2 regions of the Mesorhizobium sp. CA4 genome follow, and region 2 is predicted to be linked to the other one. Evidence: predicted binding sites of a transcription regulator. Region 2 holds the regulator's gene; the other holds the start of a gene.
What was found. Region 2 encodes PhoB, which activates phosphate uptake and scavenging genes when phosphate is short. Its sites were predicted from a motif close to TGTCATNNANCTGTCAT; they were not measured.
Positions count from the first base shown of each region.

Region 1 (5,016 bases), on a different contig from region 2:
ACGGCCGCCGCGCAGGCCGCCAACTATCCTTTCTGCACCATCGAGCCGAACACCGGCGAGGTGGCGGTGCCTGACCCGCGCCTGCAGAAGATCGCGGCGATCGGCAAGTCGAAGGAGATCATCCCGACCCGCATCTCCTTCGTCGATATTGCCGGCCTGGTGCGCGGCGCCTCCAAGGGCGAAGGGCTGGGCAACCAGTTCCTCGCCAACATCCGTGAGGTTGACGCCATCGTGCATGTGCTGCGCTGCTTCGAGGATGACGATATAACCCATGTCGAGGGCCGCATCGATCCTGTCGCCGACGCCGAGACGGTCGAGACCGAGCTGATGCTCGCGGATCTCGAAAGCCTCGAGCGCCGCATCGCCCAGATCCGCAAGCGCGCCGCCGGCAAGGACAAGGAAGCCATGGCCGTGCTGCCGATGATGGAAGCCGCCCTCGAATTGCTGCAGGCCGGCAAGCCGACGCGCGTCCTGCTCAATGGCATCGCGCCGGAGGATCTGCGCATCCTGCAGGGACTGAACCTCCTCACCTCGCACCCCGTGCTGTATGTCTGCAACGTCGCCGAGGCGGACGCCGCCACCGGCAACGAGCATACCAGGGCGGTCGAGAAGATGGCGGCCGCGCAGGGCGCCGGCACGGTGGTGATCTCGGCGGCGATCGAGGCGGAAGTCGCTCAGCTTTCCGACGAGGAGGAAATGGAGTTCCTGGCCTCGATCGGTCTCGACGAGCCGGGCCTCAACAAGGTGATCCGCGCCGGCTACGAGCTCCTGCATCTGATCACCTATTTCACCGTCGGGCCGAAGGAGACGCGCGCCTGGACGATCCACAAGGGCGATAAGGCGCCGCAGGCGGCCGGCGTCATCCATACCGACTTCGAGCGCGGCTTCATCCGCGCCCAGACGATCTCCTACAACGACTTCGTCACGCTGGGCGGCGAAGTGGCGGCCAAGGAAGCCGGCAAGGCGCGCGACGAAGGCAAGGAGTATGTCGTCCAGGACGGCGACATCATGCTGTTCAAGTTCAACACCTGAGTGCCTGACTGGCTTACCAGAAATCACTTGACCAAATCGTCCTGGGCCTGCATCCGGGTCGCCCGATCTTTGGGATAACCGGATTGCCGACATGACCGGAAAGACCTGGGCTTATGAGGACTTCGTCGAGGGCGCCTCGCTGGACATCGGTAGCAAGACCGTAAGCGCCGCCGAGATCATCGAATTCGCCGCGGAGTTCGATGCCCAGCCGATGCATCTCGACGAGGAAGCCGGCAAGGCCAGCATTCTCGGCGGGCTTTCGGCCTCGGGCTGGCACACCTGCGCGATGTTCATGCGCATGCTGTGCGACGCCTTCCTGCTCGATTCGACCTCGCAGGGCTCGCCGGGCATCGAGCATGTGAAATGGAAGAAGCCGGTGCTGGCCGGCGATACCTTGCGCGGCACGGTCACGATCCTGTCCAAGCGCCAGTCCAAGTCGCGGCCGCAGCTCGGCTTGATCACCATGCGCAGCGAATTGGTCAACCAGCGCGGCGAGAGTGTTTTCGAGCTGGAGAACACCGGCATGTTCCTCGCGCGTGATGCCGCAAGGGACCTGTCATGACCCTGGACGAGTACTTCCTGATCGGCGAAACGGTCACGCTCGGCTCGCATAAGTTCGAGGCCGACGAGATCAAGGCGTTTGCCAAAAAGTACGATCCGCAGATCTTCCACGTCGATGAAGAGGCGGCGAAGAAGAGCCTGCTTGGCGGGCTCTGCGCCTCGGGCTGGCACACCGCCGCCACCTGGATGAAATACAATCTCGAAAAGCGCATGGAGACCGAGGGCGTGCGCTGGACCGACCCCGGCCCGCAGCCCGAATTCGGCCCGTCGCCCGGCTTCCGCAATTTGAAATGGCTGAAGCCGGTCTATGCCGGCGAGACCGTGACTTTCACGCGCACCGCGCAGGCGCACCGCCCGCTCGCCGGGCGTCCGGGTTGGAATCTGCTCACGCTGCGTTCGGAAGGGTTCGATTCGACTGGCGACAAGGTGATCGAGTTCGACAGCGCCGTTCTGGTGAAGGTGGGATAGTGAGCCTCTCCCTTCTCCCCTTGTGGGATGAGGGAAAGCTCTTCAATGCCCCTCGAACCCGATCAGCGTCCTGACCGGCACGCCGAGCGCTTCGAGCTTATTGCGTCCGCCGAGATCCGGCAGGTCGATGACGAAGCAGGCGGCGACGATGTCGGCGCCGATTTGCCTGAGCAACTTCACCGCCGCTTCCGCCGTGCCGCCGGTGGCGATCAGGTCGTCGACCACGATCACCTTCTCGCCCGGCGAGACGCCGTCCTTGTGCATCTCCATCTCGTCCAGCCCGTATTCGAGGCTGTAGGCCACGCGCACCGTTTCGTAAGGCAGCTTGCCCTTCTTGCGGATCGGCACGAAGCCGGCCGAAAGCTGGTGCGCAACGGCGCCACCGAGGATGAAGCCGCGCGCCTCGATGCCGGCGATCTTGTCGATCTTCAGCCCGGCATAGGGATGCACCAGCTCGTCGATGGCGCGCCGGAAGGCGCGGGCGTCGCCAAGCAGCGTGGTGATGTCGCGAAACAGGATGCCGGGTTTCGGATAGTCAGGAATCGTGCGGATAGCCGCAAGCAGCGTGTCTTCTAGGGAGGATTTCATCGAGGCTTTCCGCGTGTCCGGCTGTCGGATGTGGCGGCGTCGGCCATTGCTGCCCGACGCGACCGACAAGGGCTACCGCGATGTCGAGCCAGAGACAAGCACATCCGGCAAAGGATCGGCACCGACCGGCCTCGGACAAAACGAAAAGGGCGCCCGCGAAGGGGCCCTTCGAAATACAGGCGCTACCGTGCGGCTACATGCCGAGGTCCGAGCGCAGCTCGGAGCGCGCCACCTCGTACTCGGCCTTGAAATCGGGACGGTTGAGCAGCACCGCGGCGATCACGCTGCCGGAGATCTTGCCCATCTCGATGTCGGACGGATAGTGGATGCCGCCGACCACGCGGTTATGGGCGAATTCGGCCGCGCGCGCCATGATCTCAGCGCGCTTTTCCGGAACCATGTCGGCAAGGATGATGCCCATCATGGTGCCGACCGTCGCATGGCCAGACGGCCAGGAGCCGGAGTTCGACAGCTTCACGACCGGCTTGACCAGATCGCTCAGCTGATGCGGGCGCGGACGCTTCCAGACATCCTTAGCCGGATCGACGACGGCCCCTTCGGTCGCCACGACGCGATCGAAGAAGGCGCCGAATTTCGGCAGCGTTTCCTTGTTGAACTTCGGTCCCATGACATCGGCGAAGCGCCAGACATTCTCTTCGGCATCGGCGATGGCTCGCTTTTCCATTTCCGGCGTGCGCGTCACCTGCAGGGTCAGCACCTCGCCGAGCTCGGCCTTGGTCTCGGCCGAATCGTTGGCGGGCGGCGGCGGCAGGATCATCGTCAGGTCGATGTCTTTGCTGGTGAGGAAGGGCTGCGCCTCGTCGGCATGGGCGGCATATCCGGTGACAAGCAGCAGGAAACCGGCCGCGAGCGATGCATATCTTTTCATGGGTGCGATCCTTTGATGAAGCAAGGCAGGATCGCCACGCGCAATGACGGCCATGTGACATAGCCCGCAGTTAGCGCGTACCGAAATGCAAAAAGGGCGCCCTGTGGCGCCCTTTCAAATTCTTCCGGTCAACGGCGCCTCAGTGCGCCACGTCGGCCCACACCCTGCGCTTGGTCATGTAGACCAGCGCGCCGAAGAGCAGCAGGAAGACCATGACGCGGAACCCGGTCTTCTTGCGTTCCTCAAGATGCGGCTCGGCGGCGAACATCAGGAAGGCCGCGACGTCGCGGGCATACTGGTCGACGGTCTGCGGCGAGCCGTCGTCATAGGTCACCTGGCCGTCGGAGAGCGGCTTCGGCATCTTCAGCGACACACCGGACAGGAAGTACGGGTTGTAGTGCGTGCCTTCCGGGATCACCATGCCGGCCGGCGGCGTCTGGTCGTAGCCGGTGAGCAGCGAGTGGATGTAATCCGGGCCGCCCTGCGCGTACTGGGTGAAGATATCGAAGATGAAACGCGGGAAGCCGCGCTCGACGCCGCGCGCCTTGGCAAGTAGCGACATGTCGGGCGGCGCGGCGCCGCCATTGGCGGCAGCAGCGGCCTGCTCGTTCGGGAACGGCGCCGGGAAGTGATCCGACGGCTTGCCGGGACGGTCGAACATGTCGCCGGCATCGTTCGGGCCGTCATGGATGGTGTATCCGGCGGCCAGCGTCTTGATCTGCGCTTCCGAATAGCCGAGCCCTTCCAGCGTTCGGAAGGCCACCAGGTTCATCGAGTGGCAGGCCGAGCAGACTTCCTTGTAGACCTTGAGGCCGCGCTGCAGCTGCGCCTTGTCATAGGTGCCGAACGGACCGGCGAAGCTCCAGCTCATTTCCTTCGGTTCGTTGATCGGGAAATGCGTCGGAGCGGCCGGGTTCTGCTCTTCCGCGGCGATGGCAGCGGTACCCGCAACCACCAGGCCGAGCAGCGCCAGCGAGGTGAGAATCTTCTTCATACCCAAAATCCCCTCAGATTCTCAGCCCTTGGCGTCCGGCGCGGCGGTCATGCCTGCCAGATGTCCGCTGCCGCCCTTTTTCTTTTCCAGCACCGCCTCGGTGATCGAGTTCGGCAGCCTGCGCGGCGTCTCGATCAGGCCGAGTACCGGCATGACGACCAGGAAGAAGGCGAAGTAGAACAAAGTCGCCATCTGCGCCATGAACACGTAGCTGCCTTCCGCCGGCTGCGAGCCCAGCCAGCCGAGCAGGATGGCATCGGCCACGAACAGCCAGAAGAACAGCTTGTACCACGGACGGTAGACCGCCGAGCGCACCTTCGAGGTGTCGAGCCACGGCACCAGGAACAGCATGGCGATGGCGCCGAACATGCACAGCACGCCGCCAAGCTTGGAGTTGATCGGGCCGATGTTGAAAGTGATGGCGCGCAGGATCGCGTAGAATGGCAGGAAGTACCATTCCGGAACGATATGGGCCGGCGTCTTC
Region 1 is NZ_JAIUHK010000003.1:28,658-33,673, forward strand. It holds gene ychF (redox-regulated ATPase YchF) at 1-1,032, shown strand, start outside; gene LB528_RS03155 (MaoC family dehydratase) at 1,124-1,594, shown strand; gene LB528_RS03160 (MaoC family dehydratase) at 1,591-2,061, shown strand; gene LB528_RS03165 (adenine phosphoribosyltransferase) at 2,104-2,649, opposite strand; gene LB528_RS03170 (acid phosphatase) at 2,843-3,538, opposite strand; gene LB528_RS03175 (cytochrome c1) at 3,678-4,532, opposite strand; gene LB528_RS03180 (cytochrome b) at 4,554-5,016, opposite strand, start outside.
Region 1: LB528_RS03170 (acid phosphatase) is a predicted target of PhoB. The motif match lies at 3,582-3,598, and genes of this name have one in related genera.

Region 2 (5,016 bases):
TGCTGACTTCGTCGCTGATCCTTGCCATCATGGTGCTGCCCTTCATCACCTCAATCACCAAGGACGTGTTCGACACGGTGCCGGCGGTGCTGAAGGAATCGGCCTACGGCATCGGCTGCACAACCTGGGAAGTGACCCGGCGCGTGACCATTCCCTATACCCGCGTCGGCATCATGGGCGGCGTCATGCTGGGCCTCGGCCGCGCGCTCGGCGAGACGATGGCCGTTACTTTCGTCATCGGCAACGCGCACCGCATCAGCGCCTCGCTGTTCGCGCCGGGCACGACAATCTCGGCGACTATCGCCAACGAATTCACCGAAGCCGATGGCAACCTCTACACATCCTCGCTGGTGTCGCTCGGCCTGATCCTGTTCATCATCACCTTCATCATCCTCGCGCTCGCACGCTGCATGCTGTTGCGCATCGATAGCCGTACGGGAGCCTGACCGATGTCGACGGCCCAATCGCTTCACCAAAGCCGCAAACGCAAGAATGCCGTGATGATGACGCTGTGCGTGACCGCAGCGGGCATCGGCCTGGCCTGGCTGGCGCTGATCCTCGGCGCTCTGCTCTACAAGGGGCTTTCCGGGGTGTCGCCGGCCGTGTTTACGGAAATGACGCCGCCGCCCGGCGATGCCGGCGGCCTGCTCAACGCCATCTACGGCAGCATCGTCATGACGATCATCGGCATCGTCGTCGGCACGCCGATCGGCGTGCTGGCCGGCACCTACATGGCCGAATACGGGCGCTTCTCACGCCTTACGACGATCGTGCGCTTCATCAACGACATCCTCTTGTCGGCGCCGTCGATCATCATCGGCCTGTTCGTCTATGAGCTGCTGGTGCGGCCGATGGGGCACTTCTCGGCGATCGCCGGCGCCGTCGCCCTGTCGATCCTGGTGATCCCCGTGGTGGTGCGCACCACCGAAGACATGCTGAATCTCGTGCCCAACGCGCTGCGCGAAGCCGGTACCGCCATCGGCGCGCCGCGCTGGGTGGTGATCCGCTCGGTCGCCTACCGCGCGGCGCTGTCCGGCATCGTCACCGGCATCCTTTTGGCGATCGCCCGCATCTCCGGCGAGACGGCGCCGCTTCTCTTCACCGCGCTCAACAACCAGTTCTGGTCGAGCAATCTCAATGCCCCGATGGCCAGCCTGCCGGTGACCATCTTCCAGTTCGCTCTCAGCCCTTACGAGGAATGGCAGCAGCTGGCCTGGACGGGCGCACTCATAATCACCCTGACGGTTCTCGGGTTGAGCATCATCGCCCGCAGCCTAACCGGACGCAGAGAGGACAGATGAAACCGATGTTGTCCACCGACCTGAACGCAGCCGAGACGACCGTCGAGAAGGCCAAGATCGAGGTCAAGAACCTCAATTTCTACTATGGCCAGTCGAAAGCGCTGAAGGACATCAACCTGTCCCTGCCCGAGCGCAGCGTGACGGCCTTCATCGGCCCGTCGGGCTGCGGGAAGTCGACGCTGCTGCGGGTGCTCAACCGCATCTACGAGCTCTATCCGAAGCAGAGCGCCGAGGGCCAGGTGCTGCTCGACGGCAAGAACATCCTCGACCGCTCGCAGGACCTCAACCTACTCAGGACCAAGATCGGCATGGTGTTCCAGAAGCCGACGCCGTTCCCGATGTCGATCTACGAAAACATCGCCTTCGGCGTCAGGCTCTATGAGAAGATCAGCAAGGCCGAGATGGACAGCCGCGTCGAGCAGGCGCTGAAGCGCGCGGCACTGTGGAACGAGGTCAAGGACAAGCTCAACGCCAGCGGCCTCAGCCTCTCGGGCGGCCAGCAGCAGCGCCTGTGCATCGCCCGCACCGTGGCAGTGAAGCCCGAGGTCATCCTGCTCGACGAGCCGGCCTCGGCGCTGGATCCGCTGTCGACCGCCAAGATCGAGGAACTGATCGACGAATTGCAGGTCGACTACACGATCGTCATCGTCACCCACAACATGCAGCAGGCGGCGCGCGTGTCGCGGCAGACGGCGTTCATGTATCTGGGTGAGCTGGTGGAGTTCGACCGGACCGAGAAGATCTTCACCTCGCCCCGCGAGAAGCGCACCCAGGACTACATCACCGGCCGCTTCGGCTGAGCTCATACGAGGACATCATCATGGCCGAACATACCGTCGCTTCCTTCGACGAAGATCTGAGGCAGATCAGCCGGCTCATCAATGACATGGGCGATCTCGCCGCCTCCATGGTCGGCGCATCGACCAGGGCGCTGCTCGAGACCGACAATGCGCTGGCGCAGCGCGTCGTCTCCGACGACGCCATCATGGACGCGCGTCAGCGCGAACTCGACGACCGCGCCATTACGCTGATCGCCAAGCGCCAGCCGATGGCCGATGATCTTCGCAACGTGGTCGGCTCGATCCGCATGGCGGGTGACCTCGAACGCATCGGCGATCTCGCCAAGAACATCGCCAAGCGCGTCGGCTCGGTCGGCGTCAGCGCCGCGCCGCGCGACCTCACGCATTCGATCGATTCCATGGCGCAGATGGTGCTGATCCAGGTCCAGGCCGTGATCCAGGAATATACGGTGGGCGACGCCACGGCGCTGGCCAAGCTTCGCAACGACGACGAGCGCATCGACGTCAAATACACATCCGTCTTCCGCGAGCTCCTGACCTACATGATGGAAGATCCGCGCAACATCACCGCTTGCACGCATCTTCTGTTCTGCGCCAAGAATCTCGAGCGCATCGGCGATCATGTGACCAACATCGCCGAGAACGCCTACTATGTGCTGACCGGCACGCAATTGCCCGCCAACCGCCCCAAGCAGGACGAGACGGCAATGTCGGCGCCGGCGGCCTGACAGGGGTAACTGCCAGATGATCGCGCCACGCATCATGGTGGTGGAGGACGAGGAGCCGCTGGGGGTGCTGCTCCGCTACAATCTCGAATCCGAGGGTTACCAGGTCGAAGTGGTGACCCGCGGCGACGAGGCCGAAATCCGCCTTCAGGAAAACGTTCCCGACCTGCTCGTGCTCGACTGGATGGTGCCGGCGGTTTCCGGCATCGAGCTCTGCCGGCGTCTGAGGATGCGGCCCGAGACCGAGCGGCTGCCGATCATCATGCTGACGGCGCGCGGAGAAGAAAGCGACCGCGTGCGCGGCCTCTCGACCGGCGCCGACGATTATCTGGTCAAGCCGTTCTCGACGCCGGAGTTCATGGCGCGCGTCAAGGCGCTGCTGCGCCGCGCCAAGCCGGAGGTGCTGTCCAGCGTGCTCAAGGTCGGCGACATCGTGCTCGACCGCGAGTCGCACCGCGTCTACCGCAAGAAGAGCGAGATCAGGCTCGGCCCGACCGAGTTCCGCCTGCTCGAATTCATGATGCGCCACCCCGGTCGCGTGTTCTCGCGCAGCCAGCTGCTCGACAATGTCTGGGGCGAGACGATCTATATCGACGAGCGCACCGTGGACGTCCATGTCGGACGCCTGCGCAAGGCCGTCAACAACGGCCGCATGCCGGACGTCATCCGCACCATCCGCGGGGCGGGTTACGCGATCAGGGAAGATTAGGGGGATACGCCGAGATTCAGGTGAGGCCGGCCGGCGAACGGCGACTTCCTGCGCCTCCGGTACTCACGTGCCTAAGGTACGCTCCGTTCCGGTTCTCGGAACCCACCATTCTCGACTCGGCCTGACCTGAATCTCAGCGTATCCCGGCATCTGGCTCGCCGCTATTCGACGTGCTTGCCCGCTCTTGCCTGGCCTCCCGGCGCGAAAATCTCCTGGTCGACGAAGGTCAGCGCGCGCATGGCGCAGCCTTCGCGGATCAGCGGCAGTTCGTTCGGCTCAGTGTCGAAGGAGATCGATTCGGAGTGCTGGCCGCCGGCCGTCTGGGCGATCGCCTCGCGCAGCGCCGGTTCGATCAGGTCGAAGGCGGCCGCGCTGACGCCGACCATGGCGACGGGCGCCGGATCGATGAGGGCGAACAGGCTGCCGAGGCTGAAGCCGAGCGCCTCGCCGGCCCGGCGATAGGCCTCGCGCTCGGGGCCATCCTGCTGACGCGCCTTTGCGGCAAGCGCGCGCATGTCGGCGTCGCCGACATCGGTCGGCGTGGCATCCTCGCTTATGCCCATGGCGCTGCGCCAGATGGCATAATTGCCGGCATAGGCCTCGACGCAGCCGCGGCGGCCGCAGCGGCAAAGCGCTCCGCCCGGACGATGGATCATATGGCCGAACTCACCGCCCGAGGAATGCGTGCCGGTGAACAGCGCGCCCTTCAACACCAGGCCCATGCCGATGCCGTGCGACAAGAGGATGGCGATGAAGTCGTCGCGATAGCGCTCGGGATCGCGCCACTGCAGCGCCACCGCCATCATGTTGCAGTCGTTCTCCGTGGTGGCCGGGATGCCGAATTCCTTCTCGAGGAGATCGGCAAAGGGGATATCGGTCAGCGGCGTGATCGGCGACCACAGCATGGCGCGTGAATGGGTATCGGTGATGCCCTGAATGCCCATGGCGATGCGGGCGACGCTGCCCACGTCGAGGTCGGGATCCTGCAGCCGGCGCCGGACAATCGCCATGCATTCGCCGATCAGCTCATCGCGCGGCATGACGAGCGTGTCCAGGCGATGCTGCTCCTCGGAAACCACCTGGCCGGCATAGTCGATGACGGCAACCGACAGGAAGTTCAGCGACAAAACCACGGTCAGCACCGCGGCGGCTTCGGGGTTCAGCGCCAGGCCGACCTGCGGCCGGCCGCGTTTCAACGCCGTCGGCTCGCTGGCCTTGCTTTCGGCGAGGATGCCCTCCTGGATCAGATCGGCGGAGATCGCCGAAATGGTCGAGTGGCTGAGCCCGGTGGTGGCGGCAATCTCCGTCCGCGATGGCTGGCCGGCGCGGCGCACCGCCGAAATCACCATGGCGCGGTTGCGCCGGCGCAAATCGTCGTGACGGATTCCGACCGACATTGTCCTGCACGTCCTCCCGGTCATCGCGGCCTTGTGATGATGCCATGGCCTGTCGCTGACACGCTAGGGATTGTGGCAGAAGCC
Region 2 is NZ_JAIUHK010000004.1:94,041-99,056, forward strand. It holds gene pstC (phosphate ABC transporter permease subunit PstC) at 1-446, shown strand, start outside; gene pstA (phosphate ABC transporter permease PstA) at 450-1,301, shown strand; gene pstB (phosphate ABC transporter ATP-binding protein PstB) at 1,298-2,101, shown strand; gene phoU (phosphate signaling complex protein PhoU) at 2,122-2,829, shown strand; gene phoB (phosphate regulon transcriptional regulator PhoB) at 2,846-3,535, shown strand; gene LB528_RS04810 (ROK family protein) at 3,697-4,932, opposite strand.